Regions from separate parts of the Stenotrophomonas riyadhensis genome, predicted to be linked through region 1. Evidence: riboswitches for the same ligand, from Rfam matches in the RefSeq annotation. Region 1 holds a riboswitch; the other holds the start of a gene.
What was found. Region 1 has a riboswitch for glycine ahead of SriyCCGPB3_RS19125 (trimeric intracellular cation channel family protein). Riboswitches for the same ligand answer to the same signal wherever they lie in the genome.

Region 1 (3,395 bases):
GGCGGCGGCCCCACCGGTGTTGAACTGGCCGGTACCTTGGCCGAAATCGCGCGGCATACGCTGCGCAACGAGTTCCGCCATATCGATCCGGCCAGCGCCAAGGTGCGGCTGGTCGAAGCCGGCCCGCGCGTGTTGTCTTCGTTCCCGGAAGTGCTTTCGCTGAAGGCACGGCGGCAACTGGAAAAACTGGGCGTGGAAGTATTGACCGGTACCCCGGTGAGCGACATCGACAGCCAGGGCTTCAAGCTCGGCGATCAGTTCGTGCCGGCCCGCACCGTGGTCTGGGCCGCCGGTGTGGCCGCTTCACCGCTGGCGCGCACCCTGGATGTGCCGCTGGACCGCGCCGGCCGCGTGCAGGTGCAGCCGGACCTCACCCTGCCTGGGCACCCCGAGCTGTTCGTGGCCGGTGACCTGGCCGCACTGAATCAAGCCAACGGCAAGCCGGTACCCGGCGTCGCGCCCGCCGCCAAGCAGATGGGCAAGTACGTGGCCGAGGTGATCCGCGCGCGCCTGGACGACAAGCCGGCACCAGGTCCCTTCAAGTACGCCGACTTCGGCAACCTGGCCACCATCGGCCGCATGGCCGCGATCGTGCACCTGGGCAGGCTGCAACTCTCGGGCGTCCTCGCCTGGTGGTTCTGGCTGGCCGCACACGTGTTCTTCCTGATCGGTTTCCGCAACCGCGTCGTGGTGCTGCTGAACTGGGCGGTGGCGTACTGGAGCTATCAGCGCAGCGCGCGCATCATCTTCGGTGATGACCAGGAAGACCGGCGACCGAGGCGCTAGGGCCGAAGACGGACACGGGTTCTCTGCCTGGGAGTAGATCCACGCCATGCGTGGATGAATGTCTGTGCAGGCCGCATGGAGCTCAGCCACGCATGGCGTGGCTCTACTGCCTCATCAGGCCGCCGGGCACTCGCCGTTTCGACCAAACCCGGCAGAGGTCTTCCTTTCTCGCAGTACCGGCAATTGAAAGCCAAGCTCTACCTGCGGCGCCCATCGCTCACTGCGCCTTTGGTTTCGGGTACCACAGCGCGTTGACGATGACCCAGCGCTGGTCGAAGCGCCCCATGTGGAAGTAGTCGACGAACCACGGCGTTTCCAGCCGTACCGAGGCCGCGTTGCCGGTCACGTCCAGCACCGTGCAGCGGCGGTCCCATTGATCCTTCGGGGTCTTCAGCGCGCCCTGCTTCGTCAACGAGACCAGCTCTTCCTTCGACATACGTCGCAGGCCCAAGCGTTCGTCGGGTGTATCGCCGAGGACCGCGCGCTTGGCCAGGTCCGGGTGCAGGGAGCGGGCGACGCGCTGCGGGTCGGCCGCCAGCTGGCCGTCGACGTAATCGTGGCAGGTGGCTTCGATGGCCGCGATCGTGGCCGGGTCGGCAGCGGGGCTCGTTGCTGCGGAGAGAGCGAACAGCAGGGCAATCGTGGACATCCGGGTCTCCAGCTCTGGGCGCGGGGCGATCATGGCATGGGCCAAGTGGCCCATCCACGCATGGCGTGGATCTACAGGACCGGCGCCTGCAACCAGGCCAGCTTGCGTTCGCGCGGCTGCTGCTTGAGCTGCCACTCGGCCCGCGAGGCGGCGGCCCGGTCCGGGTACTCGCGCACGGCCAGCACGCGCAGTGGCGGCCGTGCCCGGGTGTAGCGCGCGCCCTTGCCGGCCTGGTGGGCGGCGAAACGCGCCTCCACATCGGTGCTGATGCCGGCGTAGTAGCTGCCATCGCGGCATTCGAGCAGGTACAGGAACCACGGGCGGAGGGACGGGGCCATGCCCGGATTATGCCGTGCTGCACTGCAGCGGATATACTGGCGCCCGAATGCAGGAGAGAGGCGCCGCGCTGGCGCCCGCCGAAGGCGCAGGCTCCCATGATCGCTCAGGCCGGTGGGCTGGAATCCCACCAACCATGCATTCGACTCGCCGAGCTGGAGAGAGGTCACCGGGCACGCCCGGGACGATCCGCCGAAGGGGCACGCGGCCAACGCCGCTGAACTCTCAGGCAAAAGGACAGCGGGAGCGGCACCGGTCATCGTCATCCCGTCATTGCGCAGGCAGTGGCGGTAGTCGCGCATGGCCGGCCCCACCGCGCCCGGAGCCTGTCCCATGCTGCTGTCCATCATCTACCTGATCGCCATTTCCGCCGAAGCCATGACCGGCGCGCTGTCCGCCGGCCGTCGCCGCATGGACCTGTTCGGCGTGGTCATGATCGCCTGCGTCACCGCCCTCGGGGGCGGTTCGCTGCGCGACATCCTGCTCGGCCACTACCCGCTGGGCTGGGTGAAGCATCCCGAGTACCTGGGCTTCACCGTGTGCGCGGCGCTGATCGCCACCTGGGTGGCGCGCTGGATGCACCACTTCCGCCGCACCTTCCTGGTGCTCGATGGCCTGGGCCTGATCGCCTTCACCCTGATCGGCTGCTCGATCGCGCGCGAGGCCGGCCATGCCATGCCGATCGTGCTGATCGCCGGCATGCTGACCGGCGCCTTCGGCGGCGTGCTGCGCGACATTCTCTGCAACGAGGTGCCGCTGATCTTCCAGAAGGAGCTGTACGCGATCATCGCGCTGCTGACCGGCGCGGCCTACCTGTTGCTGCTGCACTGGGGCGTGGCCGACGCCACCGCGATCCTGTGCTGCCTCGGCGGCGGCTTCGCGCTGCGCCTGCTGGCGATCCACTACCGCTGGGAAATGCCGAAGTTCGTCTATCACGACGAAGTGCATTGATTGTTTGACGGTAGTGCCGGCCGCTGGCCGGCAACACGGCACACGCCCGCAGATTCCGGCAGGTTGCCGGCCAGCGGCCGGCACTACCGAATGCGTTGCATGACCATGGTCATGCGGCATTGGCCGGGGTGATTGGCTACCATTGTCACCCCGTCGCTGCCGCGACGGCATCCAGCCACGCCGCGCCCGCGGCCCCGCCAGACAACTCCCTCCCCGCTGCCCGTGGTGCCGTGAACGCGCCGACGGGCCCGCATGTCCCTGCGCGCGCAGGGCGCAGGATGCCCCATGTCTGTCGCCGAAAATTCCCGCTTCCGTCGTGCCCGCCTGTTATGGGCGGTGCTGGCCATCGCCCTCGTCGCCGTTCTGGCGTGGTGGCTGTGGCCCCGGAATGGTGCCGGCAGCAGCGACGATGCGCCGGGCAAGACGGTGCCGGTACGCGTGGCACGCGCCAGCGCCGAGCCGCTGGTGCTGCGCCTGAAGGCGGTCGGTACGGTCACCCCGCTGCACAGCGTGGTGGTACGCAGCCGCGTGGATGGCGAACTGCTGCGGCTGCATTTCCAGGAAGGCCAGCAGGTGAAGGCCGGCGATCTGCTGGCGCAGATCGACCCGCGCCCGTATGAGGTGAAGCTGGCACAGGCGCAGGGTACCCAGCAGCAGAATCTGGCCGAGCTGG
Region 2 (3,395 bases), 720 kb from region 1:
CTACCCCTGCACGCTGCTCAGTGACCCGTGCAGACTGCCTGCGCCGCGCGTTCACGTTGGTGTTCCCAGTACCAGAACACGAAACCAGCACCGAAGAAGGCGGCCTGGCCCAACGCCAGGCGCAGCGGGCTGGCGCTCAGCAGCGGCGACACCACGCCGGCCACCACGGTGCTGATCATCAGCTGCACGAAGGCCTGCAGCGACGAGGCCAGGCCGCGCTGGTGCGGGTACATGTCCAGCACCGCCAGCGCCAGGATCGGGAAAATCAGCGCCATGCCCATGCCGCCCAGGAAGATCGGCAGCACCGCCCACGGCAGCACGAACTGCGGGGCCAGCGCCACGTAGCCGACGTTCAGCAGCACCGACAGCGCGCACAGGACGAAACCGATGGCGACCTGGCGGGTGGGCGTGGTGTGCCCGGCCATGCGCCCCGACAGAAACGAGCCGGTGGTCATGCCGCCGATGGTGGGGATGAACAGCCAGGCAAAACCACCCTCGCCCAGATGCAGGTGCTGCATCACGAACACCGGCGCCGAGGAGATGTACAGGAAGATGCCGCCGAAACCGATGCTGCCGGCCAGCGCCAGGCGCAGGAACCGCGGGTTGAAACCAATGCGCACGTAATCGCGCATCAGCACGCGCGGCGACAACGGCACCCGTGCCTCCACCGGATGGGTTTCCGGCAGGTAGCGTGCGGTCGCCGCCAGCAGGACCAGTGCGAACACCACCAGGAACCAGAAGATCAGTGGCCAGCCGGCGCCGCTGAGCAGGATCCAGCCACCGATGATCGGTGCGATCGCCGGTGCGATGCCGAACAGCATCGACACCTGGCTCATCAGTCGCTGCGCGTCGTGGCCGTGGTACAGGTCGCGGATCACCGCGCGGCCGACGATCATGCCGACGCCCGCGGACAGTCCCTGCAGCGCGCGGAACGCCAGCAGCGTGGTCAGGTCGGTGGACAGCGCGCAGCCAACCGAAGCGCCGACGAACACCACCAGGCCGCCAAGGATCACCCGCTTGCGGCCCCAGGCATCGGACAGCGGGCCGTGCGCCAGGCTCATCAGGCCGTAGAACAGCAGGTATACGCTGATGGTCTGCTGCACTGCCACCTCGTCCACCGCCAGGCGCTGGGCCAGCTGCGGGAACGCCGGGAAGATGGTGTCGATCGAGAACGGACCGAACATGGCCAGGCCGGCGAGCAGCAGGGCCATGCGGCGGGTGGAAGGAGCAACAGCGGCGGTCATGGAGAAGGCGTCCGGCAGGGCCATGCGCGGCACGCACGGCGGGCGCCGGTCCCCCTGCAGCAGGGACGGCGCCAGATGAATTCGGGTATCCGCCCATCATAGGTGGGGATTGCACCTGATGCCATGCAGCAGTGCACAAAACGCACGGACGGGCCATCGGCCATTCAGGCGCGGCGGCCAGGTCCGAAGGCGGCCGGCGCGCCCGCAACGGGCTATAATCGGCGGGCAACACGGTGGGAGAAGCGGAACACCGCTGCCGAAGGCGCAACGCCCGTAATCGCTCAGGCCCGATACCACCCGTAACACAACTCTGGAGAGACCGGTTCGATCCGGCGCCGAAGGGGCACGAAGCTGCGGTTCGCCGCGCTTCCAAACTCTCAGGCAAAAGGACAGAGGGGCGCCCCGCAGACCGCCAACCGGCGGCTTGTGCCCGTGCGTGTGCCCTTTCCTGACGGATCCTTCGCCATGTCCCAGAACACCCCTTCCCTGCGTGAGCTCGAGCATCATTCCGCGTTCGTCGAGCGCCACATCGGTCCCAACGATGCCGAGATCGCGCAGATGCTCGACGTCGTCGGCCACGCGTCGCTGGATGCGATGACCGATGCCATCGTGCCGGCCAAGATCAAGTCGCCGGCGCCGCTGGCGCTGCCGGAGTCGATGACCGAAGTGCAGGCACTGGCGAAGATCCGTGCGATCGCCGACAAGAACACCGTGCTGCGCAGCTTCATCGGCCAAGGCTACTACGGTACCCACACGCCGAACGTGATCCTGCGCAACATCCTGGAAAATCCGGCCTGGTACACCGCCTACACCCCGTACCAGGCGGAAATCTCGCAGGGCCGCATGGAAGCGCTGATCAACTTCCAGACCCTGTGCGCCGACCTCACCGGCATGGAAATCGCCAACGCCTCGCTGCTGGACGAAGCCACCGCCGCCGCTGAAGCGATGACCCTGGCCAAGCGTTCGGCCAAGTCGAAGTCGGACACCTTCTTCGTGCACGACGCCGTGCACCCGCAGACCCTGGAGCTGCTGCGCACCCGCGCCGAGCCCATGGGCATCGTGCTGCGCGTCGGCACTCCGGCCGAAGCGCTGGAAGCGGAAGCCTTCGGCCTGCTGCTGCAGTACCCGGACACCTTCGGCCAGGTCGGCGACTACAAGGCGCTGGTCGATGCCGTGCACGCACGCGGTGGCCTGGTGGCCGTGGCCACCGACCTGCTGGCGCTGACCCTGCTGGCCGCCCCGGGCGAATGGGGTGCGGACATCGTGGTCGGCAACAGCCAGCGTTTCGGCGTGCCGTTCGGCTTCGGTGGCCCGCACGCGGCCTTCATGGCCTGCCGCGACGCCTACAAGCGCTCGATGCCGGGCCGCCTGATCGGCGTCTCGGTCGATGCCCAGGGCAACCCGGCCTACCGCCTGACCCTGCAGACCCGCGAGCAGCACATCCGCCGCGAGAAGGCCACCTCCAACATCTGTACCGCGCAGGTGCTGCTGGCAGTGATGGCGTCGATGTATGCCGTCTACCACGGCCCGGAAGGCCTGACCCGCATCGCCCGCCGCACCCATCGCCTGGCCTCGATCCTGGCTGCGGCGCTGCGCAAGGCCGGCGTGCAGGTTGGTGGCGACTTCTTCGACACCCTGCATGTCACTGGCGTGCACGCCGATGAGATCCACGCCAAGGCCCGCGCCGCCGGCTACAACCTGCGCGCGATCGACAGCGACTCGGTCGGCATCAGCCTGGACGAGACCACCACCCGCGCCGACATCGTTGCCGTGGCTGCCGTATTCGGTGCCGCACTGGATGTCGACGCGCTGGATGCCAGCACCGCCGATGCCCTGCCGGCCGGCCTGCTGCGCCAGTCCGCATTCCTGACCCACCCGGTGTTCAACACCCACCACAGCGAGCACGAACTGCTGCGCTACCTGCGTTCGCTGGCCGACAAGGACCTGGCGATGGACCGCACGATGATCCCGCTGGGCTCGTGCACCATGAAGCTCAACGCCACCGCCGAGATGATCCCGGTGACCTGGCCGGAGTTCTCGCAGATCCACCCGCTGGTGCCGGCCGACCAGGCGCTGGGCTACAAGGAACTGATCGATACGCTGGAAGCGATGCTGGTCGAGTGCACCGGCTACGATGCGGTCAGCCTGCAG

Region 2: linked by a shared signal. The riboswitch ahead of gcvP (aminomethyl-transferring glycine dehydrogenase) and the one ahead of SriyCCGPB3_RS19125 (trimeric intracellular cation channel family protein) in region 1 are both predicted to bind glycine.

The regions. Positions count from the first base shown of each region.
Region 1 covers NZ_CP155568.1:4,141,462-4,144,856, forward strand. Annotated here, with positions in the region: gene SriyCCGPB3_RS19110 (NAD(P)/FAD-dependent oxidoreductase) at 1-786, shown strand, start outside; gene SriyCCGPB3_RS19115 (nuclear transport factor 2 family protein) at 1,004-1,435, opposite strand; gene SriyCCGPB3_RS19120 (GIY-YIG nuclease family protein) at 1,507-1,773, opposite strand; glycine riboswitch at 1,814-1,903, shown strand; glycine riboswitch at 1,917-2,020, shown strand; gene SriyCCGPB3_RS19125 (trimeric intracellular cation channel family protein) at 2,105-2,722, shown strand; gene SriyCCGPB3_RS19130 (MdtA/MuxA family multidrug efflux RND transporter periplasmic adaptor subunit) at 3,008-3,395, shown strand, end outside.
Region 2 covers NZ_CP155568.1:3,419,925-3,423,319, forward strand. Annotated here, with positions in the region: gene SriyCCGPB3_RS15975 (multidrug effflux MFS transporter) at 18-1,244, opposite strand; glycine riboswitch at 1,545-1,647, shown strand; gene gcvP (aminomethyl-transferring glycine dehydrogenase) at 1,710-3,395, shown strand, end outside.